DNA from 3 places in the Edwardsiella sp. EA181011 genome. Region 2 is predicted to be linked to each of the others. Evidence: predicted binding sites of a transcription regulator. Region 2 holds the regulator's gene; each other region holds the start of a gene.
The links. Region 2 encodes PurR, which represses purine synthesis genes. Its sites were predicted from a motif close to CANGCAAACGTTTGCNTG; they were not measured.

Region 1 (9,615 bases), 1.1 Mb from region 2:
TTGCGGACAAAGCGCGGCCACAGCTCGGCGCCCGGGATCAGCGAACGCAGGTTAGACATCATCTGGCAGCCGTTACACACCCCCAGCGCCAGCGTATCCGGACGCAGGAAGAAGGCGCCGAACTGGTCACGTGCGCGGGCGTTGAACAGAATCGACTTGGCCCAGCCCTCTCCGGCGCCCAGCACGTCGCCGTAGGAGAACCCGCCGCAGGCCACCAGCCCCTGGAATGGCTCGAGCGTCGTCCGCCCGGAAAGGATGTCACTCATGTGCACATCCTGCGCCTCAAACCCGGCGCGATGGAACGCGGCGGCCATCTCGACGTGCGAGTTCACCCCCTGCTCCCGCAGCACAGCCAGGCGCGGACGCGCGCCGCGGGCGATGAAGGGCGCCGCGATATCCTCCTGCGGATCGAAGCTCAGGCTCACGTTAAGACCGGGATCCTCCTCCACCAGCTTGGCCTGATGCTCCTGATCGGCACAGAGGGGATTATCGCGCAGACGCTGCATCTGCCAGGTAGTTTCTGCCCACCAGGCGCGCAGCGTAGAGCGCTTCTCGTCATACACCGCCTGTCCACCGCGCTGGATCCGCAGGCGGTCGCCCGGCAGCGCCCGACCTATCTCGTGGCTGACCGCCGCCAGACCGTGCTCGGCCAGCAGCGCCTGCGCCGCCGCCAGATCGCGGCGCGCCACCTGGATCACCGCCCCCAGCTCCTCGCTGAACAGCACCGCCAGCGCGTCGTCGCCCAGCGCGGCGATATCGATATCCAGCGCGCAGTGGCCGGCAAAGGCCATCTCTGCCAGGGTGACCAGCAGCCCGCCGTCGCCGCGATCGTGGTAGGCCAGCAGCAGCCCCTGCGCCACCAGCGCCTGCATGGCGCTAAAAAAGCCCGCCAGCTGCGCCGTATCACGTACGTCGGCGGGCGTATCCCCCAGCTGGCGATACACCTGCGCCAGCGCGCTGCACCCCAGCGCGTTGCGGCCGGCGCCCAGATCGATCAGCAACAGCGCGTTATCCTGCGCGGGCTGCAGCTGCGGCGTTACCGTACGCCGCACGTCCTCCACCCGGGCGAACGCGGTGATCACCAGCGACAGCGGGGCGGTCATCTCTCGCGTCTGTTCCTCCTGCTGCCAACGGGTCTTCATGGACATCGAATCCTTGCCGACCGGGATGGTCAGCCCCAGCGCCGGACACAGCTCCTCACCCACCGCCTTCACCGCCTGATACAGGCCGGCGTCCTCGCCGGGATGCCCCGCCGCCGCCATCCAGTTAGCGGAGAGCTTGATCCGCTTAATATCGCCGATGTGGCAGGCCGCCAGGTTGGTCAGCGCCTCCCCCACCGCCAGGCGAGCCGAGGCGGCGAAATCCAGCAGCGCCACCGGGGCGCGCTCTCCCAGCGACATCGCCTCGCCGTAGTAGCTGTCCAGGCTGGCGCTGGTCACAGCGCAGTCGGCCACCGGAACCTGCCACGGGCCCACCATCTGATCGCGGGCGACCATGCCGGTCACGCTGCGATCGCCGATGGTGATCAGGAAGGTTTTCTCCGCCACCGCCGGCAGGTGCATCACCCGGCGCACCGCCTCGGCCAGCACGATACCGGCGCGATCCAGGGCATGCCCCGTGGCCCGCAGGGTCTCCGCCGTGCGCGTCATCTTCGGCGTTTTCCCCAGCAGCACGTCGAGAGGCATGTCGATGGGACGATTGTCAAAGTGGCGATCGCTCAGGATCAACTCACGTGCCTCCGTCGCCTCGCCGATCACCGCATAGGGGGCACGCTCACGCTCGCAGATGGCGGCAAAGCGCGCCAGATCCTGCGGCGCCACCGCCAGGACATAGCGCTCCTGCGACTCGTTGCACCACAGCGCCAGCGGGCTCATGCCCGCCTCGTCGTTGGGAATGTCGCGCAGCTCAAAGCGGCCGCCGCGGCCGCCGTCGCTCACCAGCTCCGGCATGGCGTTGGAGAGACCGCCGGCGCCCACGTCGTGGATAAAGCGGATCGGGTTGGCATCGCCCAGCTGCCAACAGCGGTCGATGACCTCCTGGCAGCGGCGCTCCATCTCCGGGTTATCGCGCTGCACCGATGCGAAGTCGAGATCGGCATCGGACTGACCGGAGGTCATCGACGAGGCGGCACCGCCCCCCAGGCCGATATTCATCGCCGGACCGCCCAGCACGATCAGGCAGTCGCCGGCGGCGATATCCCCCTTCTGCACGTGCTCGGCGCGGATATTGCCGAGGCCGCCCGCCAGCATGATCGGTTTGTGGTAGCCGCGCAGCTCCGTGCCGTTATGGCTGTCGACCCGCTCCTCATAGGTGCGGAAATAGCCCAGCAGCGCCGGGCGCCCAAACTCGTTGTTAAACGCCGCGCCGCCCAGCGGTCCGTCGGTCATAATATTCAGCGCGCTGACGATGCGCGCCGGACGGCCGAAGTCCTGCTCCCAGGGCTGTTCGAACCCCGGGATGCGCAGGTTGGAGACGGAGAAGCCGACCAGCGCCGCCTTCGGCTTGGCGCCGCGCCCCGTCGCCCCTTCGTCGCGGATCTCCCCGCCGGAGCCGGTCGCGGCCCCCGGCCAGGGCGAGATCGCCGTCGGGTGGTTGTGGGTCTCCACCTTCATCAGGATGTGCGCCGGCTCCTGATGGAAGTCATAGCAGCCGCTGTCGGCGTCGGCAAAGAAGCGGCCCACCGCGGAGCCTTCCATGACCGCCGCGTTGTCCTTATAGGCGGACAGGACATGCTCCGGCGTCTGCCGGTAGGTGTTTTTAATCATCTGGAACAGCGATTTCTCCTGCGGCTGCCCGTCGATAACCCAGTCGGCGTTGAAGATCTTGTGGCGGCAGTGCTCCGAGTTGGCCTGGGCGAACATATACAGCTCGACGTCGCTCGGGTTACGCGCCAGACGGGTAAAGGCGTTGAGCAGGTAGTCCATCTCATCCTGCGCCAGCGCCAGCCCCAAGCGCTGGTTGGCCTCCTCCAACGCAGTCCGCCCCCCGCCAAGGATATCCACAGACTGCACCGGCTGCGGCGTATGCTGCATAAACAGCTGCTCGGCCTGCGCCAGCTCAGTGAAGACCTGCTCCATCATGCGATCGTGCAGCAGATCGCACAGCGTCTGCCACTGCGCCTGATCCAGCGCCCCAGCCTCAATGTAGTAGGCCAGACCGCGCTCCAGCCGGCGGATCTGCGCCAGCCCGCAGTGGCGAGCGATATCCGTCGCCTTAGATGACCAGGGAGAGATCGTGCCCGGGCGCGGCGTGACCAGCAGCAGCCGTCCTGACTGCGGGCGGGCAGCCTGCGACGGTCCGTAGGTCAGCAGCTGGCGCAGCGTATCGTGCGCCGCCGGATCCAGCGGCGCGCTGACGTCGGCAAAGTGAATGTACTCGGCGTAAATCGCGTCGACGGGCAGGGACGCGTCGCGGCAGGCAGACAGCAGCTGGTTAACACGAAAGGCCGATAAAGCGGGGGTGCCGCGCAGAATTTCCATGATGATTTGATTCTCTCGTCTGCGAGGAAGCTGTTTACAGCCGCCTCAATGGGCGAAACAGGGGGAAACCGGGCGCCATTATAGTGAATCTCCCGCGCCGACGAAACCGTTTGCGTAGCCTTTCTTGTAAAGAGCGCGATCGGCTCATTTATTGCCCAATAATGCGGTTAAAGTTGCACACTGGCGTTTTGTTAAGCAAAATGCGCCTGCCTGATTGGCTTTACCTTTATTCCACTTTTAACACCAGCAACCGCATCCCGCTAGACCGTCATGGGATAACTATTTGAAACGTATAAAATATAATTATTACCTTATCGGTATTGTCTCCGCGCTTTTGGCGCTGGCGCTGTGGCCCAATATTCCGTGGCGCAGCGGTAATGAAAACCAGCTACAGCAGATCCTCGACCGGGGAGAGCTGCGCGTAAGCACCATCGTTTCGCCGCTCACCTATCAGCGTGAGGGCAATGCGATCTCCGGCCTGGACTATGAACTGGCCAAACGCTTCGCCGACTATCTGGGCGTGAAGCTGCGCGTCACCGTGCGCCCCACGCTGCCGGGTCTGTTTGACGATCTGGATGGACAGGATGCCGATATGGTCGCCGCCGGACTGCTGTACAGCAGCGCGCGGCTGCATCGCTATCGCACCGGGCCGACCTATTACTCCGTCTCCCAGCAGCTGGTCTACCGCCAGGGCAAGGTGCGCCCGCGTAACCTGGGCGATCTCAGCGGTCCCCTGATGGTACAGTCCGGGTCGGCCCATATCACCACCCTGGAGCACTACCGCCAGCAAAAGTACCCTGACCTGCAGTGGCAGAGCAGCGACAGCCTGTCGGCAACCGAGCTGCTTAAGCAGGTCGCCGAGGGCAAGCTGGACTATACGGTGGCGGATTCGATGGCGATCTCCCTGTTTCAGCGGATCCACCCGCAGGTGGCGGTCGCCTTCGATATCAGCGATGAAGAGCCGGTCATGTGGTATCTCAACCGCAGCGAGGATGACAGCCTGTACGCGGCGATGCTGGACTTCTTCAGCCAGAGCGCTGAAGACGGCACCCTGGCGCGCCTAGAGGAGAAATATATCGGCCACGTCGGCAGCTTCGACTACGTCGATACACGTACGTTCCTCTCCGCTATCGATAGCGTGCTGCCGTCACTGCAGGACTTTTTTACCCAGCATGCGCGCAAAATGGACTGGCGGCTGCTGGCCGCGATCTCGTATCAGGAGTCACACTGGAATCCCCAGGCCACGTCGCCGACCGGCGTACGCGGGCTGATGATGCTGACCCGCGCCACCGCCGAGGGGCTGGGGGTGAAAGATCGCCTCGATCCGGAGGAGAGCATCGCCGGCGGTTCGCTGTACCTGGAGCGGCTGATGGAGAGGCTGCCGGAGAGCATTCCGCAGGATGAGCGGATTTGGTTCGCTCTGGCCGCCTATAATATGGGCTACGGACACATGCTGGACGTCCGCCAGCTGACCCAAAAACAGGGGGCCAATCCCGACAGCTGGGCCGATGTCAAACAGCGTCTTCCGCTGCTGAGCCAAAAGAAATACTACCAGCGGCTGACCTATGGCTACGCGCGTGGGCACGAGGCCTATCAGTACGTCGAAAACATTCGCCGCTATACCGTCAGCCTGCGCGGCTACCTGCAGGAGAAGGAGAAGCGAGAGGCGGCAGAGGCGACCCAGCTAGCGCTGCTCGGGCCGCGCTGAGCTGAGCCGGCCACCCTTACTCCGCGCCGGCGCCGTGGGCGCCGCGCCGGGCGTCGCGCTCGGCCCTTTTCTGCGCCCGCCGCTGGCGGAAGAAATCGCTCAGCTGCGCCGCGCACGCGTCGGCCAACACGCCGCCGCACACCGCGATCCGGTGATTCATCCCCGGGTGCCCCAGCACATCCAGCAGCGATCCCGCCGCGCCGGTCTTGAGATCCTGCGCGCCGTACACCAGCCGCCGGATGCGGCTGTGCACCATCGCCCCGGCGCACATCACGCAGGGCTCCAGGGTCACGTACAGTGTCGCCTCCAGCAGACGATAATTCTGCATGACGGCCCCCCCCTGCTGCAGCGCCATGATCTCGGCGTGCGCGGTCGGATCGTGGCGGGTAATAGGCCGGTTCCACCCCTCGCCAATCACCCGATCGTTCAAGACCAGAACCGCGCCGACCGGCACCTCGCCCTGTGCCCGGGCCTTTTCCGCCAGCTGCAGGGCATGGCGCATCCAGTAACTGTCATCGCGTTGCGTCACACGTTTCCCCTCTCTGTTTCCGGCGCGCATTATACACAGCCCCTGCGCGCCCGCCGCGCCTAATTAGCGCTATCGCCCAATTTCTCCGCGCGGAAGCGGACAGCCGCTGCGGCGCAGGCGTATGATACGCCGGCACCTGCCCGCCGTATCGATGGGGCAAAAGGGCATAGCCTAATCATTCTCAGGAGATATCTGGATGTTTGCACAAATTCGGCGCATGAAACAGGGCCTGCTGATGGCCGGCCTGCTGGCGACATCCGCCCCGCTGTGGGCGGCAGAGTACTGGATCGACGTCCGTGTACCGGAGCAATACCAGCAGGAGCACGTCAAGGGCGCCCACAATATTCCGCTCAAAAACCTGGCGCAGCGCATCGGCGCGCTGACCCAGGACAAGAATGATACCCTGCATCTGTATTGCAACAGCGGGCGCCAGTCAGGCCAGGCGGAAGCGCTGCTGCAGCAGATGGGCTACCGCCACGCCGTCAATGCGGGCGGGCTGGAACAGGTCGCCAAGCACCAGCAAATGGTAAAATAATAACACCCTGCGCGGGGGCGGTCCGCTGTCACGCCGCCGCCGCGCTGCCGCATCGGTGAATGCCGACTTATTATCCACTCAGTAAAAAACCGCTTTAAACGAGTATAAAATAGCAACGATATCGGCTAATTATGGCAATTTAATACAAAAAAACCTTAACTGTTAGCTTTCTAAACATTTAATTTTCATCATTTCGTGCGCGGGATCGCTGTAATAATTCATTGGCAGGCTATCTTGGTTGTTAATTTACTAACATAAAAGGAGTTGTCGATGACGACCTCAACGTTTTTCATTCCCAGTGTAAATATGATCGGTCGCGGTTGCCTGAACGAGGCGGCGGCGACGATGAAAGAGTACGGCTACCACCAGGCGCTGATCGTCACCGACAGCGTGCTCAGTCGTCTGGGCGTCGTCGGCGACGTACAGGCGCTGCTGGCCAAGGTAGGCATTCAGAGCGCGGTGTATGACGGCACGCATCCCAACCCGACCACCGATAACGTCGCCGCAGGGCTGACGCTGCTGCGCGAGCACGGCTGCGACTGCGTGATTTCGCTGGGCGGCGGCTCGCCCCACGACTGCGCCAAAGGCATCGCACTGGTGGCGACCAACGGCGGGGATATCCGTGACTATGAAGGGGTCGATCGCTCACAGCACCCGCAGCTGCCGCTGATCGCCATCAACACCACCGCCGGTACTGCCTCTGAAATGACGCGCTTTTGTATCATCACCGATGTACAGCGTCACATTAAGATGGCCATCGTCGACAAGCATGTCACCCCGATCCTTTCCGTCAACGATCCGCAGCTCATGCGCGGTATGCCGAAGGGGCTGACCGCCGCCACCGGAATGGATGCCCTGACCCACGCCGTAGAGGCCTATGTCTCTACCGCCGCGACCCCGATCACCGACGCCTGCGCGCTGAAGGCCATCACGATGATCAGCGCCCATCTGCGCGACGCCGTCCGCGACGGCGACGATATGGCGGCGCGCGAAGCCATGGCCTATGCCCAGTTTCTGGCGGGGATGGCCTTTAACAATGCCTCTCTGGGGTATGTCCATGCGATGGCACACCAGCTGGGCGGCTTCTACGATCTGCCGCACGGCGTCTGCAATGCGATACTGCTGCCCCACGTACAGAGCTTCAACGCCCGCGCCTGCGCGGGGCGTCTGAAGGATATCGCGGCGGCGATGGGCGTCGCGGTTCAGGATATGGACGACGCACAGGGCGCCGAAGCCTGCATCGCCGCCATCCGCGGCCTGGCCCACGACGTGGCGATCCCGGCGGGTCTGCGCGAGCTGAAGGTGCGTGAAGAGGATCTGGACACCCTGGCCAACAACGCCCTGAAGGACGCCTGCGGTCTAACCAACCCGATCCAGGCCAGTCATGCGGAGATCGTGGCGATCTTCCGCGCCGCGCTGTGATCCCCGGCCCCGCCGACGGCGGGGCATCCGATTAAGGCAGGCGCCGCAGCGCGCCCTCCTTATCGACCCGATAGCGAAAGCGACAGTAACTCAGCACTACATCATCCTGGCGACTATCGCTGTAGCCGCTGTACAGCTGCAGCGGACGCCCGAGACAGCGCTCTAGCTGGCGCACCTTTTCCCGCCCCAAACAGCGGCGCGTCAGCGTCCAGCCGCCGAAGCGACGGCGCATCCGGGTGCCTATCAGCCTCACGCGCAGCAGAATGCCGCTGTCGCGATACACCTGCTCCACCAGCTGCTCGGGCGAACCGGTCAGCAGCCAGACCTGCGTCATCGGGCACGCCAGATAGTCATCCAGACGCGCCCGCACCAGGGGAAAGGGCTGAACCCGGCGGCGAAACTGCGCCACGAACCGCGTCTCCAGCCCCCGCAGGCGCCCTTCCGAGCGACCAGCGGTCATACTCCACAGCAGCAGACTGACCGGACGCCGCGCCGCCCGCCCGGCGAATAGCAGCCCCAGCCCCACCGGCGGCAGGCACAGCAGCACCAGCGGCCAGTTCAGCGGCAGACGCCACAGCATGAAACGCAGAAAGCAGCCAAACAGATCCTGGCGGTGCAGCGTACCGTCCAGGTCAAAAAAGACCTGCCTGCGTACAGAATGTTCCCGCTGATGTATCACGACCGCCTCCCGTTACCCGCGTCGGGTCTATGTCGCTCGCGCTGACAAATTATGACGATGACGTCATGATATGGAGTTTATGCAGCAAGCGAGGTTTCGCCTCATGGGGCTGACTATGGCAAACTATCCCCTCGCATGCAAAGGGGACATTTATGAGCAGCTTGGTGAGAATAAAACAGCTTTATCATTCGCTGGCACAAAACGAGCGTAAGCTGGCCGATTTTATCCTCTCCTCGCCGGAGCAGCTGGGCAAGCTAAGCTCTCAGGAGCTGGCCAATACGCTCGGTATCAGCCAGTCCAGCGTGGTTAAGTTCGCCCAAAAGCTGGGTTTCCGCGGCTTTCCCGCGCTAAAGCAGGATATCTCGGCCCATCTGCTGCGCCATCAGGCGCCGGCTAACGAGGCCGCGCTCCATCACGGTATTCTACGCCACGATCCGCTCAAGGTGGTCGGCGAAAAGCTGATGGCGGAAAAGATCGCGGCGCTGCAGTCCACCCTGACCATCAACCATGAGGAGCAGCTGCAGCAGGCGCTGCGCATGCTGCTCAGCGCCCGGCGCATTGTTATTACCGGCCTCGGCGCCTCCGGCCTAGTGGCCAAGGACTTCGCCAATAAGCTGATGCAGATTGGCCTGGCGGCCTACGCCGAATCGGATGCCCATGTGCAGATAGTCTGTGCCCAGGCCATGCAGCCGCAGGATCTCCTGATGGCCATCTCTTACAGCGGCGAACGCAAAGAGGTCAATATGGCCGCCGCAACGGCCCGCCGCCGCGGCGCCCAGGTGCTGGCCCTGACCGGCTTCTCCCCCAATCCCCTACAGGATCTGGCGTCGCTGACGCTGTATACCGTCATCGATGCCCACGCCGATCAGACCACCGCCATCTCCTCACGTATTGCGCAAAGCACCCTGACGGATCTGCTGTATATGGGGATCGTCCAGCAGAACGCGGAGCACGCCTGCCTGCATATTCGCAACAGCTGCGCGCTAGTCAAGACGCTGGAGTAACCGGCGCAGAAAGGTTTTTCAATGTGCGGGGGAGTGTGCAAAAATACGCGCATACGCGATCGCGCAGAGGAAGTTAATCACGCTATCTGCATGATATTTAAATTATATTTCTTAAGTGACTAGAATGGCGTTACTGATTACCAAGAAGTGCATCAACTGCGACATGTGCGAACCGGAGTGCCCCAATCAGGCGATCTCGATGGGGGAGCAGATTTACCAGATCGATCCGGCGCGCTGCACCGAATGCGTCGGTCACTAC
Region 2 (9,615 bases):
ATGGCGATGAGAGCCAAGGCGCCGTGATCGAGCTGACCTATAACTGGGGCGTCGATAGCTATGAGATGGGCAGCGCCTTCGGCCATATCGCCCTCGGCGTCGATAGCGTCGCCGCTACCGTTGAACAGATCCGCCGCGCCGGCGGCAACATTACCCGTGAGGCGGGCCCGGTCAAGGGCGGCCATACGATCATCGCCTTTGTCGAAGATCCCGACGGCTATAAAATCGAGCTGATCGAAAACCGCTCGGCCAGCGAAGGGCTGGGCCGCTAACGCCCCGTCCCTTTCACCCGGGCGGACGCAATATGTGCCGCCCGCCCCCCTTCTCATTGGCCATCCCCGTGTAAAACACGGCGAAATTTGCCATAATACGCGCTGCATTCAAAATAAAGACACCAACGAACCCATGGCTGACACCTCTAATCTCAACGCGCTGAGCGCGCGCTTTCGTGGCTTTTACCCGGTCGTCATCGACGTCGAAACCGCGGGCTTTGACGCCAATTGCAACGCCCTGCTGGAAATTGCTGCCGTCACTCTGCGAATGAGCGACGACGGCTGGCTGGAAACCGATCAGTGCCTGCATTTTCATATCGCTCCCTTTGAGGGCGCCGTGCTCTCGCCAGAGGCGCTGGCCTTTAACGGTATCGATCCACACAACCCGCTGCGCGGCGCCGTCAGCGAATATACCGCGCTGCACGCCATCTTTAAGATGGTGCGCAAGGGAATTAAAGATCAGGCGTGCAATCGCGCGGTGGTGGTGGCCCACAACGCCCACTTTGACCACTCCTTTCTGATGGCGGCCGCAGAGCGCGCCGGGCTGAAGCGCAACCCATTCCATCCGTTCGCCACCTTCGATACCGCCGCTCTCAGCGGGCTGGTTCTCGGCCAAACGGTGCTGGCCAAGGCCTGCATCAGCGCGGAGATCCCCTTCGACAGCGCCCAGGCCCATTCGGCCCTGTATGACACCCAGCAGACCGCCACGCTGTTCTGTGAGCTGGTGAACCGCTGGAAACGCCTGGGCGGCTGGCCCCCGGCTGGCCTGAACGATGCCGACCTCTCCGCGGAGGCATAGCCGCCCCCCGCAGACCACGCCCGCTCCGCGGGCGTTTTTTATTCCGCCCCGCGGCGGCGGGGAAAAGGTCACGCCAGGGTATTTTTTTGTCGTGCCACGCACGGAAACATGCTAATAATCCTGCTATTGCCTTGAACGACTTTTAGGACATTGACGTCTATGAATGCTGTTGTAATTGCCGTGGTCGTAATGCTGCTCCTCAGCCTGCTGCGGGTCAACGTGGTGATCGCCCTGATCGTCGCCTCGCTGGTTGCCGGCCTGAGCGGCGGTCTCACGCTGGACACCACGATCGCCACCTTCAGCGGTGGGTTGGGCGGCGGCGCGGAGATCGCCCTCAGCTACGCCATGCTGGGTACCTTCGCCGTCGCGATTTCGCGCTCCGGGATCACCGACGTGCTGGCCCACGGCGTGATCCGCCGCATGGGGCTGGCGCCGAGCACCCACCGCCTGTTCTGGTTTAAATACGGTCTGCTGCTGATCCTGACGCTGATCGCCATCTCGTCGCAGAACCTGATCCCCATCCACATTGCCTTTATTCCCATTCTGATCCCGCCGCTGCTGCACCTGTTTTCGCGGATGAATCTCGATCGGCGCGCGGTAGCCTGCGTGCTGACCTTTGGCCTGATCACCCCTTATATGGTGCTGCCGATCGGCTTTGGCGGCATCTTCCTGAACAATATTCTGCTGAAAAACCTCAATGAGAATGGGCTGCAGGTCACCGCCGCCCAGGTGCCCAGCGCCATGCTGCTGCCGGGGCTGGGGATGCTGTTCGGTCTGCTGTTGGCCATCTTCTTCAGCTACCGCAGGCCGCGCCGCTATAGCGAAGGGCGCATCCTCTCCGCCGAGCCGGAGCATAAGCGTATTCATTTACGGGCCGTATGGGTCGCCGTTGTCGCCATCATCGCCGCCCTAGGAGTACAGCTGGCGACCAACTCCATCGTGCTCGGAGCGCTGATGGGTTTTGTGGTGTTTATTCTCGGCGGCGTGATCCACTGGCGGGATACTCAGGATGTCTTTACCCGCGGGGTGCATATGATGGCGATGATCGGCTTTATCATGATCACTGCCTCCGGGTTCGCCGCCGTGATCAAAGCCACCGGCAGCGTAGATACGCTGGTGACCTCCATCGAGGGGGCGATCGGCGGCAGCCGGGGACTGGCCGCGTTTCTGATGCTGGTGGTCGGGCTGGTCATCACCATGGGCATCGGCTCCTCCTTCTCCACGGTGCCGATCATCGCGGCAATCTATGTGCCCCTGTGCATTGCCTTTGGCTTCTCCCCCATGGCGACCATCGCCATTATCGGCGTCTCCGGGGCGCTGGGGGATGCCGGATCGCCGGCCTCTGACTCCACCCTGGGGCCAACCTCTGGGCTGAATATGGACGGCCAGCACGATCACATCTGGGATTCGGTGGTGCCCACCTTCCTGCACTACAACCTGCCGCTGCTCGGTTTCGGCTGGGCGGCGGCGATGATCCTCTAGCAAGCGGCCCCTGCCGATATGCAAAAGGCGCCCTGCGGCGCCTTTTTACATGGCCTAACGCCGCGCGATCAGGCGTTGTCCTGCGCCGCTGAGCCGTGGCGCGCCGCGGCCTCTTTGATCAGCGTCTGCAGCTCGCCGCGCTGATACATCTCCAGCACGATGTCACACCCGCCGATCAGCTCACCCTCGACCCACAGCTGCGGAAAGGTCGGCCAGTTAGCAAACTTCGGCAGCTCGGCGCGGATGTCCGGGTTCTGCAGGATATCCACGTAGGCAAAGCGCTCGCCGCAGGCAGACAGCGCCTGCACCGCCTGCGCAGAAAAGCCGCAGCTCGGCAGCTTCGGTGAGCCTTTCATATACAGCAGAATCGGGTTCTCGGCGATCTGGCGCTGAATCTTTTCGATAGTAGTCATGGTCTTTACTTCCTTAAATATCCAGTGTTATAGCGGTAACGCAGTATATTGTCATTATCGCCCGCGTCGACCGCGGCAGACAAGGGATGGGGCACGAAAGGCGCCTCCCCCGCCCGCCGCAGGACGCGCGGCGTCGGATTGCACTATTGTAGCGGCGGGCGAGGCAGGAAAAAAACACCATCTTTTGCAGGGTCTATTGCACAGCGCGCTGCCGCGGCAGCGCATCGCCTCTCCGCCAGCCGCACATTATTCGCCCATTATCCTGCTCAAGCATTTTTTAATAGGTAATCTCACTGTAAAAAAGCCCTCTCTGTCGCTAAATCAGACAATTGAAATATTTACTCACAATTAGACGCGAATACGTAAACATCAGTACTGTTATGTTCAGCATATTTTAATTAATACTGTTTCAGCGTTTTTATTTTAGTTTTTAGCCTGGAAGCGACTGATCATGCGTCTATTCGTTGCGCTCTTTGTATTGCTGTTTACCCAATGGTTTACCACCTCAGCGACTGCGTCACCGGCACACAAAGTCATCGCCGATCAGCGAAAAGCCACGGCTGGCCACAGCCAGAGCGGCGAGCGTAAAAAACGCAGGGCAGATGCCGGGGCGCAGAAGAGCCGCAGCGCGGCGTCTCATCTCCCCGCCCGGGAGAAGCGCGCGGCGCACACTCCCCACCGCACGGCGGCTGCGCCGCAGCACGCCGCCGCCGAGCACAGGGCAAAAGCGCGCCACCGCGGCGAGAAACCCCTTGCGCGGCACGCAAGCGCACAGGCGGCGTCGCACCGGGGCAAAAAAGCCTATGGCCGCCCCTCGGCCCTTAAGACGGCCCGCCACGCAGCCGGCCGCCATGAGGATAGCCAGCCGATCCACATGAGTCCGCTGCACAAGAAGCGCTATCAGCACGCCAAACAGACGGCGATGAATAAGCTGATGCGTCAGATAGGTAAACCCTACCGCTGGGGCGGCACCTCTCCCCATACCGGCTTTGACTGCAGCGGCCTTATCTATTACGCCTACCAGGATCTGCTGAACATCAAAATGCCGCGCACCGCTAACGAGATGTACCACCTGCGCGACGCCGCGCCGGTCAAGCGCGCCGAGCTGCAGCGCGGCGATCTGGTGTTCTTTCAGATCCACGGGCGCGGCGCCGCCGATCACGTCGGCGTCTATCTGGGCAACGGCAAATTTATTCAGTCTCCGCGCACCGGCGAGGAGATTCGCGTCAGCTATCTGGGCGATGACTACTGGCAGGATCACTACCTGGGCGCCCGCCGCGTCATGACCCCGAAAACCATCCGCTAACGCTCTCGCCACGGCATCTCCCCCCGCGGTGGCCCCCGACACCCGGCTTCCACGCGCCGTTTTCACCGCGTGTCTGCTACACATTTCGCCACTCAGTCAGCTAAAATACACCTGCCCCCTGTCTTTCACGGCAAAACTTGCTAGAATCACAAACCATAACAAGCGGACAACAAGATTTTTTCATTTTTGTCTAACCGCCGGCGGCGTCTTACGTGCGTTGCTTACGGATTAACCGTCTTGCCACAGAAGCATTAAGGAGAGAGCTATGTCATTTGAATTACCTGCATTACCGTACGCCATGAATGCGCTGGAACCGCATATCTCCGCCGAAACGCTGGAATACCACTACGGTAAGCACCACAACGCCTATGTGGTCAACCTGAATAATCTGATCAAAGGCACGGAGTTCGAAGGGAAATCGCTGGAAGAGATCGTGAAGAGCGCCTCCGGCGGTATCTTTAACAACGCCGCTCAGGTGTGGAACCACACCTTCTACTGGCACTGTCTCTCCCCGAACGGCGGCGGCGAGCCACGCGGCGCCCTGGCTGACGCCATCAACGCCGCCTTCGGCTCATTTGCCGCGTTCAAAGACGCGTTGACCAAGTCTGCCGTCGGCAACTTCGGCTCCGGCTGGACCTGGCTGGTGAAAAAGGCGGACGGCACCCTGGCCATCGTCAACACCGCTAACGCCGCGACCCCGCTGACCGGCGACGACAAGCCGCTGCTGACCGTGGACGTATGGGAGCACGCCTACTACATCGACTACCGTAACGCTCGCCCGGTGTACCTGGAAAACTTCTGGGCGCTGGTAAACTGGGAGTTCGTCGCCCAGAATCTGGCGTAACCGGCCGCAGAGATAAAAAAGGCGCTCACCGAGCGCCTTTTTTATTTATGCCACCCGCTGACTTAGTGCAGTGCGGCGATCAGGCTGGCCACGACGATCAGCGCCAGCGCCACCACCGTTGTTACCAGAGAATACTTCAGATCGTTTTCCATCCTGACACCTCATGTTTTACGTTCCGGATCAATTTTTACTGACTTGAAAGTTCGCACAAAACCCGTGTTAAATCATTTTTACATAAATCACATCTTAAAACACGCAGAAAATCTTATGATTACATCCTGCGCAAATCGCCAATTAGTGCTTCCCCTTTTGCCTGAGATCAGACAGAATTTGCGGTTTACTGCCGCGTGCCGACGCTATAATTCTAAACAAGAAATGGCAAACGTCACCCTATTGCGCAAACGCGCCGGCGCCGAGCCGCGCTGTCAGGCGTATTTTCCGATGCACGCAGGCAAACGATTAACAAAACGGCGACGCAGCGCGTACGCCCAGGAGTCATTTGTTTCATGGCAACGATTAAAGATGTGGCAAAGCGCGCAGGCGTATCGACCACCACGGTGTCTCACGTCATCAATAAAACCCGCTTTGTCGCCGACGAGACCAAAGCCGCCGTCTGGGAGGCCATTAAAGAACTACACTACTCCCCCAGCGCCGTTGCCCGCAGCCTGAAGGTCAACCACACCAAATCCATCGGCCTGCTGGCGACCTCCAGCGAGGCGCCGTACTTTGCCGAGGTCATCGAATCGGTAGAGAATAGCTGCTACAGCCAAGGCTATACCCTGATCCTGTGTAACTCCCACAATAATCTGGAGAAGCAGAAAGCCTACCTGGCCATGCTGGCGCAGAAACGCGTCGACGGCCTGCTGGTGATGTGCTCCGAATACCCGGAAAACCTGCTGGAGATCCTGGAGGACTACCGCCACATCCCGATGGTGGTCATGGACTGGGGAACCCGCCGCAGCGACTTTACCGACGCTATCCAGGACAACGCCTTCGAGGGAGGCTATCTGGCCGGCCGTTACCTGATCGAGCGTGGCCACCGCGACATTGGCGCCATCACCGGCCCGGTATCGCGCAACACCGGCGGCGGTCGACTGCGCGGCTTCCTCAAGGCGCTGCAGGAGGCCAATATCACGCCGCAGGAGTCATGGCTGGTCGAAGGCGACTTCGAGCCGGAGTCCGGCTATGCGGCGATGCAAAACATTCTGGCGCAGAAACAGCGTCCGACGGCGGTGTTTGTCGGCGGCGACATCATGGCGATGGGCGCCATTTGCGCAGCGGATGAGATGGGACTGCGCGTACCGCAGGATATCTCCGTCATCGGCTACGATAACGTGCGCAACGCCCGCTACTTTACCCCGGCGCTGACCACCATTCATCAGCCCAAGGAGCGCCTTGGCGCCATGGCGTTCGACATGCTGCTCGATCGCATTACCAGCAAGCGCGAGGACGCCCAAACCATCGAAGTACATCCTAAGCTGGTTGAGCGCCGCTCCGTGGCCGACGGACCGTTCATCGACTACCGCCGCTAAGCGCGTGTCTCGGCTAGTCCTGTTTCCCGCGCTGGTGCTGCTGTCCGGCGCGCTGCCGCTGGCGGCGATGGTCCCGGCAACCCTACTGCCGCTGACCGGACAGGATGCAGGACAGGCGCTGCAGCGACTGCTGCAGTGGCCCGCGCTCGGTCACAGCCTCGGTCTGTCGCTGTGGATAGCGCTGGGGGCCAGCGCCGGTGCCCTGCTGCTGGCGCTGGCGCTGGCCGGGTTCACCCTGCGGCGTCAGCGTCAGCATGCGCTGGCGCCGGCGCTGCTGTTGGCGGCCCCCCACATCGCCCTGGCCACCGGCCTGCTGATGCTGCTGGCGCCAACCGGCCTGCTGTGGCGCCTGATGGCGCCGCTGTTTGGCTGGCAGCAGCCGCCCGACCTGCCGCTTCCCAACGATCCCTACGGCCTGAGCCTCTCGCTGCTCCTGCTGTTAAAAGAGACCCCCTTTTTCTATTTGCTTACCCTGAATCTGGCCGCCCGCTGCGCGGCGCCGCGGCAGCTGCGTATCGGCGCCGCGCTGGGCTATCCCCCGGCGCAGGGCTGGTGACGTATCGTGGTTCCGCAGCTGCTGCCGGGGCTACGCCTGCCCATGTTCTGCGTCCTGGCCTTTGCCCTGTCGGCGCTGGATCTGGCGCAGTTGCTCGGTCCGCAGCGGCCGCTGCTGTTTGCGCAGCTGCTGTGGCAGTGGATTGCCGACGGTGGGCAGACGGCGCTAGCGGCCCTCGGGGCGCTGCTGCTGATGCTCTTAAACGCGCTGGCGCTGCTGCTCTGGTATGGCATAGAGCGCCTGTGGGTCGCCGTGGGCCGCCGGCCCCCGCGACGACGCGTCGCCCTCGGCGGGTCAGCGGCCTATGCCGCCTTTTGGCCCCTGGCGCTGACCGCTGCGGCCTACCTGATGCTGGTGCTGATTTCGCTGGCCCAGCGCTGGCCCTTTGCGCAACGCTGGCCGCAGCAGTGGCGCTATGACAGCTGGCTGTACAGCCTCAGTGACTGGAGCGCCCCGCTGTGGCATACCCTGTGCATCGCGCTGGCGGTCAATCTGCTGGCGCTGATCCTGGCGCTCGGCACGCTGGAGTGGTATGCCCTGAGACGGCGGGCCCCCGGTGCCTGGCTGCTGTTGCCGCTGCTGCTGCCGCAGATGGGGCTGATCTTCGGCCTGCAGTATTTCGCCGCCCGCAGCCAGCTGCTGGGCAGCTACCCGCTGGTTATCTATGGCCAGCTGTTGTTCGTCACCCCCTACTACCTGCTGACGCTGTCCGGCGCCTGGCTGCGTTTCGATACGCGTCAGATCCGGGTAGCGCTGGCGTTAGGTAAGACGCCCTGGCAGGCCTTTTACCGGATTAAGCTGCCGCAGATGCTGCCGGCGCTGCGGCTGACGGTGGCCTTTGGCATCGCGGTCAGCGTCGGCATGTATCTGCCGACGCTGGGGCTGGGCGCCGGGCGGCTGCCGACCCTGGCCACGGAAACCGTCGCCTATGCCAGCGGCATCGATCGCCGCCTGGCCGCCATCGGCGCCCTGTGGCAAACCCTGCTACCGCTGCCGGCATTTTTGCTGGCGCTGTGGCTGCCGCGGCGCGGTATACGAGGAGCAACGTCGCATGACCACCCTTAATCTCCGCCAGCTGAGCGTCGAACTGGCCGGGCGTCCCCTGCTGGCACCGTTGACGCTGACGGTCGCGCCGGGGGAGATCGTCACGCTGATGGGCCCCAGCGGCTGCGGCAAATCCACCCTGCTGGCCGGGATCGGCGGCCATCTGCAGCCGCCGCTGGTCGCCCGCGGCGAAGTCTGGCTGGATCGGCGCAGCCTGAGCCGCGTGCCGCCCTGGCGGCGCGGGATCGGGCTGCTGTTTCAGGATGATGTTCTGTTCCCACACCTGACTGTAGCGCAGAATCTGCGTTTTGCCCTGCCGCCGGGGGTATCGGATGAGGCGGTGACGCGCGCGCTGCAGCAGGCGGAGCTGGCCGGACGGGGCGCCAGCTATCCCGCCGCCCTCTCAGGGGGGCAGCGCGCGCGCATCAGCGTACTGCGCACGCTGCTGGCCGCGCCCTCGGCCCTGCTGCTCGATGAGCCCTTCTCCCGCCTGGACGCCCCGCTGCGCCGCCGTTTTCGCCGCTGGGTCTACGGGCAGATCGCCGAACGCGCCATTCCCGCGATCCTAGTCACCCACGATCGCGCCGACGTTCCGCCCGACGGACGGATCGTCACGCTGGCTGCGGCATAAGCCACTCCTGATTCATGGTACGGGTATCGCCCAGATACTCCAGCAGCCACTCAAGGGCCGGCGAACGGCTGTGATCCTGCCAGGTCACACAGCAGGCGCTGTCGGGAAACGACTGGCACAGGCGCAGCGCATGCAGGCGCCCGGCGGCAATTAGCGGCTCGGCGGCGTGGGCCGGCATCAGGCCGACGCACAGCCCGGCCTCCAGACAGTCGATGGCGCACGGCCAGTCCGGCGCCACCAAGCGCCGCTGGTTATCGAGCAGCCAGGTATCCCGCTTGGGCAACGTCCGTGAGGTATCCTCGATGCTCAGCGCCGGAAAAGGGCGCAGGCGGTCGTCGTCCACCTCGCCGTCAAACGCGGCCAGCGGGTGGTCGGGGCTGACCACGCAGCGCCAGCGCAGAAAGCCCATATCGCGGAAGGCGTAGCGCCCGCCGGCGGGTACCGCCCGCGTCGCGCCGATCGCCACCTCAACCCGCCCGTTGATCAGCGCGTCCCACACGCCGTTGAACACCTCGCTGTGGATCATCAGCTCCATATCGGGGAAGTGACGGTAAAAGTCCACTACTAGCTGCTGGCAACGCTGCGGACGGACGATGCGATCCACCGCGACATGGAACTGACCGCGCCAGCCGTTGGCGACCTGCTGACACTGGCGCCGAGTGGCATTCATTTTTTTGATAATACTGCGGGCCTCATCGACAAAAAACGCCCCGGCCTCGGTCAACTCAACGTCACG
Region 3 (9,615 bases), 1.3 Mb from region 2:
GATCGTCGGCGGCCTGCTCACGGGCCTCAGCGCCGACGATATGCCCGCCAGCCTGGTAGCGCACTACCGACGGCAGCAGATGGCGACCCAGCTCATCGGCCAGCGTTTCGGCCTGGCCGCTGCGCACGGTCGCCACCAGAGAGTTGGTGGTGCCCAGATCGATACCCGCCGCCAGACGACGCTGATGCGGCGCGGCACTCAGTCCCGGCTCACTGATTTGTAATAACGCCATGTTCGCTTCCGTTACTCCATCAAAAAGGGTTACATCCCCAGCAGCCGCTCTTCCAGCTGTTCGGTCTGCTGCTGGAGCCTGTCTAGAAATCGTAGCTTGCGCACGCTGTCCGCCGCCTGGGTCCAGGCCTGACGATCCAGCTCACTCACCATCTGCGCGCTGCGGGCCTGCACCATTTTAGCGATCCCGTCGGCAAAGTTCATTAACGCCTCATCGGCGTCGGCGCGCTGCTCCAGCGCCTCCAGCTCCTCGCGCAGGGTCATCTGCTCCATCAGGAAAGCCGTATCGCGCAGGGTCTGCTGTTCATTATTGATGTCAAAACCGTGCAGCGAGAGCAGGTACTCGGCCCGCTTGAGAGGATGTTTGAGCGTCTGATAGGCGTCGTTGATGGTCGTCGCCTGCTGCATCGCCAGCAGACGATCGCGCTCGGGCGCGGTGGCGAAACGATCGGGGTGAAACTGACGCTGCAGGTCCTGAAAACGCACAGCGAGCAGGCTGCCGTCCACGTCATAGCGTGCCGGCAACCCGAAAAGCGTGAAGTAGTCCATGCCGTACTCTGATGCTGATACCGTGAAAGCGGCGTCGCCGACGTCGGCTGGTTAAGGAAAGGCGACGGCCGCCGGTGACGCGGGCGCGGGTTAAACGTTAAAGCTCTCGCCGCAGCCGCACTCATTCTTAACGTTCGGGTTGTTGAACTTAAAGCCTTCGTTCAGGCCCTCTTTAACGAAGTCCAGCTCGGTGCCGTCGAGGTACACCAGGCTCTTTCCGTCAACGATGACCTTCACCCCTTTATCCTCGAAAACCACATCGTCCTCGTTCAGGACATCGACAAACTCCAGCACATACGCCATGCCCGAACAGCCTGAGGTTTTTACCCCCAGACGCAGGCCCAATCCCTTACCGCGATTGGTTAAAAATGTCTGTACGCGCTTTGCAGCGGAGTCGCTCATGGTAATCGACATACAACAACCTCAGTCAAAAAATTCAGGGTGACGGCGACCAGAGAACCGGCCGCCGGAGCGCGGCGCTTATTCCGCGCTATGCTTGTTTTTATAATCGGCGATCGCCGCCTTGATGGCGTCTTCTGCCAGGATCGAGCAGTGGATCTTCACCGGCGGCAGCGCCAGCTCCTCGGCGATATCGGTATTCTTGATCTCCGCCGCCTGCTCCAGGGACTTGCCCTTGACCCACTCAGTGACCAGCGAGCTGGAGGCGATGGCAGAGCCACAGCCGTAGGTCTTGAAACGGGCGTCCTCAATGATACCCTCATTGTTGACTTTAATCTGCAACTTCATCACGTCGCCGCAGGCCGGTGCGCCAACCATACCGCTGCCGACACTGGGATCGCTATTGTCAAAGGATCCGACGTTGCGCGGATTCTCGTAGTGATCGATCACTTTATCGCTATAAGCCATTTATCGATGCTCCTAAAAGGGTGTCCAGGGAATTAATGGGCTGACCATTCGATGGTGCTGATATCCACGCCCTGCTTATGCATTTCCCACAGCGGTGAGAGCTCGCGCAGACGGCCGATGGATTTACGCACCAGATCGATGGCGTAATCGACCTCTTCTTCCGTGGTAAAGCGCCCCAGAGAGAAGCGGATGGAGCTGTGCGCCAGCTCATCGTTCAGGCCCAGTGCGCGCAGCACATAGGAGGGCTCCAGACTGGCAGAGGTACAGGCAGACCCGGAAGAGACGGCCAGATCCTTCAGCGCCATGATCAGGGATTCCCCTTCAACAAAGTTAAAGCTGACGTTCAGGATGTTCGGCGCCCCCTGCTCCAGGGAGCCGTTCAGATACACCTCTTCGATATCCTTCAGCCCGTTCCACAGGCGATCGCGCAGGGCGCGCAGACGCGGAACTTCGGTCGGCATCACCTCTTTGGCGATACGGTAGGCCTCGCCCATCCCGACGATCTGGTGTACCGGCAGGGTCCCGGAACGCATACCGCGCTCATGGCCGCCGCCGTGCATCTGCGCTTCGATACGCACGCGCGGCTTGCGGCGAACGTACAGGGCACCAATGCCCTTCGGGCCATAGATTTTATGGCCGGAGAATGACATCAGATCGACCTTCAGTTTACTCAGATCAATCGGCAGTTTGCCCACGCTCTGGGTGGCATCCACGTGGAAAATAATGCCACGCGCGCGGCACATCTCGCCGATGGTCTCAATATCCTGAATGATACCGATTTCGTTATTCACATGCATGATGGAGACCAGGATCGTGTCGTCACGCATCGCCGCTTCCAGGGCATTCAGGTCGATCAGCCCGTTGGGCTGCGGCGCCATATAGGTCACCTCAAAGCCTTCACGCTCCAGCTGACGGCAGGTATCCAGCACCGCTTTGTGCTCGGTCTTACAGGTAATGATGTGCTTGCCCTTCTTCTGATAGAAGTTGGCGGCGCCTTTGATGGCCAGGTTATCGGCCTCGGTCGCACCGGAGGTAAACACGATCTCGCGCGGATCGGCACCCACCAGCTCGGCGATGTTATTGCGCGCAACGTCTACCGCCTCTTCGGCTTGCCAGCCGAAGCGGTGGGAGCGGGAAGCTGGGTTACCGAATGTACCGTCCAGCGTCAGATACTGCATCATCTTCTCAGCCACGCGCGGATCGGCCGGCGTCGTTGCGGAGTAGTCCATATAAATCGGTAATTTCATTCTTTTGCTCCGTACATCACTTCCAAAAATGATTTGCCTACGGGTGATAATTCAACGCCGTGCCCGCGCTTAGGCGCGCAGGTTCACGTTAATCGTATCCTGACGCCCGGCCGCGACAACGCTGCGCCGTGCATCGATATCCTGTCGGTCAGCCACATCCATGACTTCCTGGTTATTGACCAGCTCCGCCAGCGAAATATTGTTTAGAAAGCCGCTGATACGCTCGCTGAGATCGCGCCACAGCGCGTGGGTCAGGCAGCGGGTTCCCCCCTGGCAGCCCTCTTTTCCCTGGCAGCGGGTTGCGTCCACCGACTCATCCACGGCGGTGATCACCGCGCCGATGGCAATCTCGCTGGCCTCTTTTCCTAGCAGGTAACCGCCGCCGGGACCGCGTACGCTGGCCACCAGACCATTCTTGCGCAGGCGAGAGAACAGTTGCTCCAGATAAGAGAGCGAGATCCCCTGGCGTTCTGAAATATCCGCCAGCGGTACCGGTCCTTCCTGGGAGTGAAGCGCCACATCGAGCATGGCTGTTACGGCATAGCGCCCTTTGGATGTCAGTCTCATGGCTAATAGTCCCTTTGGGAAAAAGAGTGAAACACGCGGTGTTGCTCAACGGTTTCATCCTCTCATTCCTGACTATTTCAGTCAACTATTTATCCTACTATTTTAGTCAAGTATTATGCCGTTGTCGACGCCGCCCCTCCGCGAGAAACGCGCGGCAATACCAGCCAGCGTCCACGCAAAAATACCCGTGTATTCTACTATGATATAGCCGCTGTCGCAGTTAACTTTCGTGCCGTTCTGCGTCGCACTTATCAATTGAGGCCAGTATACCGCGCAGGATATTCAGCTCCTGAGCCTCCGGGCGGGCGCGAGTGAACAGGCGGCGCAGACGGTTCATGACCTGACCCGGATTCTTCTCACGGATAAAACCGGTGTGGTGCAGCGTCTGCTCCAGATGGGCATAAAAGCGCTCCAGATCGTCCGCCAGCGGATAGGCCGCCTCCTCCACCGCCGGCGCCTTGGCCGCCTGGCGATCCAGATGCGCGACGCGGATTTCATAGCTGAGGATCTGCACCGCCATCGCCAGATTCAGCGAGGTGTACTCCGGATTAGCCGGGATCTGCACATGGTAATGGCACTTCTGCAGCTCATCGTTGGTCAACCCGACCCGCTCACGGCCAAATACGATGGCGACGGGCGCATGCTCCGACTCCATGGCGCTGCGCTGGCCGCATTCGCGCGGCTCCAGCATCGGCCACGGCAGCGAGCGCGAACGGGCGCTGGTGCCCACCACCAGGCTGCAGCCGGCGATCGCGTCATCGAAGCTGTCCACGATGGTCGCGTTGCCGATCACATCGCTGGCGCCGGCCGACAGGGCAATGGCCTGTGAGTCGGGGCGTACCAGCGGGTTCACCAGATACAGGTTGGTCAGTCCCATGGTCTTCATGGCGCGGGCGGTTGACCCCATGTTGCCGGTGTGGGAGGTTTCCACCAGCACGATGCGAATATTGTCCAGCATGCTTACTCATTACACGGTTGAATTGATTCTGCGATTTTACCATAAGGCGCTATTAATGGTTTCTATTGATTTATTTACCGCCGAGCAATTTCACAGCCAATTGATATAAAACACTATTTATTGTTATGGTCCACGGATATCAAAACGGCATGGTTGTTTGCCGCGCACTTTGCTATACTCTTCGCCGTCTAAATTTCCCGTTCTTTAACATCTAGTGGAAGATTCCCATGCATCCGATGCTGAACATCGCCGTGCGCGCCGCGCGCAAGGCCGGTAACCTGATTGCCAAAAGTTACGAAACGCCCGACTCAGTAGAAGCCAGCCAGAAAGGCAGCAATGATTTTGTGACCAACGTCGATCGCGATGCTGAACACCTGATCATCGAGACCATCCGCAAGTCTTACCCCAAGCACACTATTATCAGCGAAGAGTGCGGTGAGCTGCTGGGTGAAGATCACGAGATCCAATGGGTAATCGATCCGCTGGATGGCACCACCAACTTCGTCAAGCGTCTGCCGCACTTTGCGGTGTCCATCGCCGTACGCATCAAGGGCCGCACCGAAGTCGCCGTCGTCTATGATCCGATGCGCAACGAGCTGTATACCGCCACCCGTGGTCAGGGCGCGCAGCTCAACGGCTACCGCCTGCGCACCGGCGTCGCCAAAGATCTGGATGGCACCATCCTGGCCACCGGCTTCCCGTTCAAGATGAAACATCACGCCGCCACCTACATCAAGATGGTCGATAAGCTGTTTACCCAGTGCGCCGACTTCCGCCGCACCGGCTCTGCCGCGCTGGATCTGGCCTACGTCGCCGCCGGCCGCGTGGACGGTTTCTTTGAAATCGGCCTGAAGCCGTGGGACTTCGCCGCCGGTGAGCTGCTGGTGCGCGAAGCGGGCGGTCTGGTTACCGACTTTATCGGTGGCCATGGCTACCTGGCCAGCGGTAACGTCGTCGCCGGTAACCCCCGCGTCGTCAAGTCGCTGCTGGGCGCCCTACGCGACGAGCTGAGCGATGCGCTGAAGCGCTAATCGCCCGCCCGAATGGGCACCAAATTCGTCTTTTTCAACGCCCTGCCGGAGCCCCCGCGCAGGGCGTTTTGCTTTTTTGCGCTCGCCGCCGCACGGAAACCCCGCGTGGACGCCCCACCGAGGTCATCGGGCTTTGCTATGCTTAGACGATGCCCCAGCGTCCGCCTCGCGGGGCGTACCCTATGCCGGTTTCGTCGCTCTTCGCCCGGGGGGAAACACACATGCAGAACGATGTCCCGCTGCCGCCGCCGCACTCCCGCGCTGAGCGACACTGTAATCTGGCGCTGCGGCTGCTGCTGCCGACGACGCCGCTGACGATGGCGCGCCTGTGTAAGCTGCAGCAGCAAACACCCTATGAGGCCGAGCGAGATCTGAGTCACCTGGTCAGCGACATCATGCGCTATCACGCCCTGTATATCAGCTTCCACCCGCGCCATGGCTATCGCCTGCACGGCCCGGCCTATGAGTGGCGGCTGTGCCTGCTGCACTGGCTACAGCGTACGCTGCGCTACTTCCCGGCCAACGTGGAGCTCCTGCTATCTCCTGCCCTGCACCCAGCCTTTTCTCGACAGACGCTCTACGAACGCCTGCAGCAACGCGCCCCGATCCTGGAATCCCCAACTATCCCGGCATCCGCGGCCTTTACGCCGCGCCAGCTGATCGGCTGCATGATGCTATACGCCGCCGCACAGGGCCACGGCGGTCGATCGGATTCACTGATGCCCTGCTGGCTGCTGCCCTACCGCCGCCGCTGGCTGGAGCAGAAAGAGGAGTATGCCGTTGCCGAGGCGCTATGCCGCATCTACATCGGCGACGCGCCGGCGGACGTTCTGGAACAGGAACGGCTATTCGCGACGCTGCTGTTAACCCTGCTCAAGAATCATAGCCACAGCCCGCGGGACAATGCGCAGGACCGAGCCCTCATGCACGAGATTGAGCGCTGCGTCGACTGCGTCGAGCGCGACAGCGATGTGCGACTCTCCCAGCGCGAAAGGCTGTGCGCCCGCCTGTTCGCCCACCTCGGCGCCGCCGTTGAGCGCGCGCTGTTCGACATCCGTATCGGCACACCGCTGGCGGCGGAGCTGGCGTCTCACCATCCCGCATTACTGGCGCTCACCCGCCGAGCCATCGCCGGGCTGGAGCGACACTACCGTATCCGCTTCTCCCCCGAGGAACTGAGCCTGATCGCCGTCAGTATCGGCGCCTGGCTGATGCAGGCCGGCCGACTACAGGAGCCACCGGCGTAAAAAAGCCCGCACGCGGCGGGCTCGGCAGGGCTGGTAGTCGGTCAGGCATAGACCGGCAGGCGTTCACAGAGAGCCAGCACCTTCTGTTTAGTGCAGGCGATCGTGGCCTCATCATGGATGTTGTCCAGTACGTCGCACATCCATCCCGCCAGCTCGCGGGACTCCGCCTCGTTAAAGCCACGGCGCGTGATGGCCGGGGTGCCGACGCGGATGCCGGAGGTCACGAACGGGCTCTGCGGATCGTTGGGCACGCTGTTTTTATTCACCGTAATATTGGCGCGCCCCAGCGCGGCGTCGGCCTCTTTGCCGGTGATCTGCTTGTCGACCAGATCCAGCAGGAACAGATGGTTTTCCGTGCCGCCGGACACCACCTTATAGCCGCGCTGCAGGAAGACGTCGACCATCGCCTTGGCATTCTTAGCCACCTGCTGCTGGTAACGGGTAAACTCGGGCTCCATCGCCTCTTTCAGCGCGACCGCCTTGGCGGCGATCACGTGCATCAGCGGCCCGCCCTGCGCCCCCGGGAACACGGCAGAGTTCAGCTTTTTATACAGCGCCTCATCCAACCCCTTGGCCAGGATCAGGCCGCCGCGCGGACCGGCTAGGGTCTTATGGGTGGTGGTGGTCACGACGTGAGCATGGGGAACCGGATTGGGGTAAACCCCGGCGGTGACCAGACCCGCCACGTGCGCCATATCCACAAACAGGTAGGCGCCGATGCTATCGGCGATCTCGCGCATACGCGCCCAGTCCACGACGCCGGAATAGGCCGAGAAACCGCCGATGATCATCTTCGGACGGTGCTGCTGCGCCTGCGCCGCCAGATCGTCATAGTCGATACGGCCATGCGCGTCGATGCCGTAAGGCACCACGTTATACAGCTTACCGGAAAAGTTAACCGGAGAGCCATGCGTCAGATGGCCGCCGTGCGCCAGGTTCATGCCCAGTACCGTATCGCCCGGCTGCAGCAGCGCGGTATAAACGGCGAAATTGGCCTGAGAGCCAGAGTGGGGCTGCACGTTAGCGTAGTCGGCGCCAAACAGCGCCTTGGCGCGATCGATCGCCAGCTGCTCGACCTGATCCACATACTGGCAGCCGCCGTAGTAGCGCTTGCCCGGATAGCCTTCGGCATATTTATTGGTCAGCTGGGAGCCCTGCGCCTGCATAACCCGCGGGCTGGTGTAGTTTTCCGAGGCAATCAGCTCAATATGCTGCTCCTGACGCGTCACTTCCTGCTGCATTGCCTGCCACAGCTCGGCATCGTAATCGGCAATGTTCATCTCACGCTTTAACATCCGCTTCTCCTGACTCAGCTAACCGGTTTTGAGTAAATCTGGCCCTCACAGCCAATACATCTCCACCCCAACGGGCAATCGTCACAGTGTAATATGTTTTTAGCTTGTTACAAACACCTTGCCCCATCTTTTGCGCAATCGTTTGGCACTCCGTGGCGCAAGGCCTCGGCCAGATAGACACCTTGTTGCATTTTTGTGCGCGCAGCGATAGGCGTGCATAAAAAAACACCATTACCGTAACGCCAATGAGGCCCATCGGCAATTATTGATTTACAGCGTCGCCTAAAAGCATTAAGTTGCATTTAAAATGCAACTTAATTGGCAACGCCCAGGAGCGCCCATGCTGGACACACAAACCATCGCTATCATCAAATCCACCCTGCCGCTGCTGCAGCAGTATGGCCCGGGACTGACCGCCCATTTCTACCAACGCATGTTTCACCATCATCCAGAGCTGAAGTCTCTCTTCAATATGAGCCACCAGCGCAGCGGCGATCAGCGCGAGGCGCTGTTTAACGCCATCTGCGCCTATACCGCCCACATTGATACCCCCGCCGCGCTGGCCGGCGCGGTGGAGCGTATCGCTCACCGGCACGTCAGCGTCGGTATTCAGCCGCAGCAGTACGCCATCGTTGGCCATCATCTGCTCAAAACGCTGGAGGAGCTGTTCAACCCCGGCAGCGATGTGCTAAACGCCTGGGGAAAGGCCTACGACGCGCTGGCGCAGCTGTTTATTGCGCGGGAGGCCCGGCTGTATCAGGGACACGTCGGACAGCCCGGCGGCTGGGCGCATCAGCGAGCGTTTACGATCGCCGAAAAACGGGCGGAGAGCGACCTGATCACCAGCTTTACGCTGGTGCCACAGGATGGCGCGCCGATCGCCAGCTTCCTCCCGGGGCAGTATCTGGGCGTATATGTGCGCCATCCCAGCCTCCCGCGCCAGGCGATCCGTCAGTATTCACTGACCCATGCCCCCAACGGTCAGCATTACCGTATCGCCGTCAAACGGGAGCCTCAGGGCGCCGTCTCCCGCTACCTGCACGACGTCGCCGGCGCGGGCGATACGCTGCACCTCTCAGCTCCCTGCGGCGGGTTTACCTTAGAAACGACACCAGAGACGCCGCTGGCGCTAATCTCGGCAGGCGTCGGTGTGACCCCGCTGCTCAGCATGCTGGATACCCTGAGCCGCCGTGGACAGCGCGCCCCGCTGTACTGGCTGCACGCCGCCGACAGCGACCCCGTACGCGCCTTTGGCGAGGAGAGCGAGCGCCTGCTGGCCACGGTTCCCCTGCATCACGCGCATCTGTGGCTACGCCGCGGCGAACCCGCGCAGCCGGTCCACGCCCGCTGGCATCGCGGTACGATGGATCTCGGCGCCGTGGGCGATGGGCTGCGCGATCCGCGCATGCAGTTCTATTTCTGTGGACCGATTGGCTTTATGCAGCACGTGGCGCGGCAGCTGCTGGCGCAGGGCGTCGATGCGGAACGGCTGCACTATGAGTGCTTCGGCCCACACAAAATTCTGTGATCCCGCCGGCCCGGCCATCCTCGCGCCGGAAACGCCGGCGCTGCCGCCCGCGGCGACTGAGCGATGAGGGATAAAACGAAAAACCCCGGTTCATT

Region 1: a site for PurR is predicted at 3,579-3,596, ahead of purL (phosphoribosylformylglycinamidine synthase). Genes of this name have one in related genera too.
Region 3: a site for PurR is predicted at 8,124-8,141, ahead of hmpA (NO-inducible flavohemoprotein). Genes of this name have one in related genera too.

Annotation. Positions count from the first base shown of each region.
Region 1 is NZ_CP011364.1:3,716,531-3,726,145, forward strand. Features, by position in the region: gene purL (phosphoribosylformylglycinamidine synthase) at 1-3,482, opposite strand, end outside; gene mltF (membrane-bound lytic murein transglycosylase MltF) at 3,763-5,187, shown strand; gene tadA (tRNA adenosine(34) deaminase TadA) at 5,204-5,716, opposite strand; gene pspE (thiosulfate sulfurtransferase PspE) at 5,913-6,251, shown strand; gene yiaY (L-threonine dehydrogenase) at 6,522-7,673, shown strand; gene yfhb (phosphatidylglycerophosphatase C) at 7,705-8,352, opposite strand; gene QY76_RS16485 (MurR/RpiR family transcriptional regulator) at 8,505-9,356, shown strand; gene QY76_RS16490 (YfhL family 4Fe-4S dicluster ferredoxin) at 9,481-9,615, shown strand, end outside.
Region 2 is NZ_CP011364.1:2,656,993-2,666,607, forward strand. Features, by position in the region: gene gloA (lactoylglutathione lyase) at 1-272, shown strand, start outside; gene rnt (ribonuclease T) at 406-1,071, shown strand; gene QY76_RS11680 (Na+/H+ antiporter family protein) at 1,231-2,553, shown strand; gene QY76_RS11685 (Grx4 family monothiol glutaredoxin) at 2,622-2,966, opposite strand; gene QY76_RS11690 (C40 family peptidase) at 3,418-4,272, shown strand; gene sodB (superoxide dismutase [Fe]) at 4,538-5,116, shown strand; gene QY76_RS18770 (YnhF family membrane protein) at 5,179-5,268, opposite strand; gene purR (HTH-type transcriptional repressor PurR) at 5,623-6,648, shown strand; gene QY76_RS19330 (hypothetical protein) at 6,653-7,204, shown strand; gene QY76_RS11705 (hypothetical protein) at 7,211-8,269, shown strand; gene QY76_RS11710 (ATP-binding cassette domain-containing protein) at 8,256-8,879, shown strand; gene punR (DNA-binding transcriptional activator PunR) at 8,860-9,615, opposite strand, start outside.
Region 3 is NZ_CP011364.1:1,403,320-1,412,934, reverse strand. Features, by position in the region: gene hscA (Fe-S protein assembly chaperone HscA) at 1-232, opposite strand, end outside; gene hscB (co-chaperone HscB) at 262-780, opposite strand; gene iscA (iron-sulfur cluster assembly protein IscA) at 871-1,194, opposite strand; gene iscU (Fe-S cluster assembly scaffold IscU) at 1,261-1,647, opposite strand; gene QY76_RS06255 (IscS subfamily cysteine desulfurase) at 1,680-2,894, opposite strand; gene iscR (Fe-S cluster assembly transcriptional regulator IscR) at 2,964-3,461, opposite strand; gene trmJ (tRNA (cytosine(32)/uridine(32)-2'-O)-methyltransferase TrmJ) at 3,682-4,419, opposite strand; gene suhB (inositol-1-monophosphatase) at 4,647-5,450, shown strand; gene QY76_RS06235 (PRD domain-containing protein) at 5,672-6,697, shown strand; gene glyA (serine hydroxymethyltransferase) at 6,739-7,992, opposite strand; gene hmpA (NO-inducible flavohemoprotein) at 8,333-9,520, shown strand.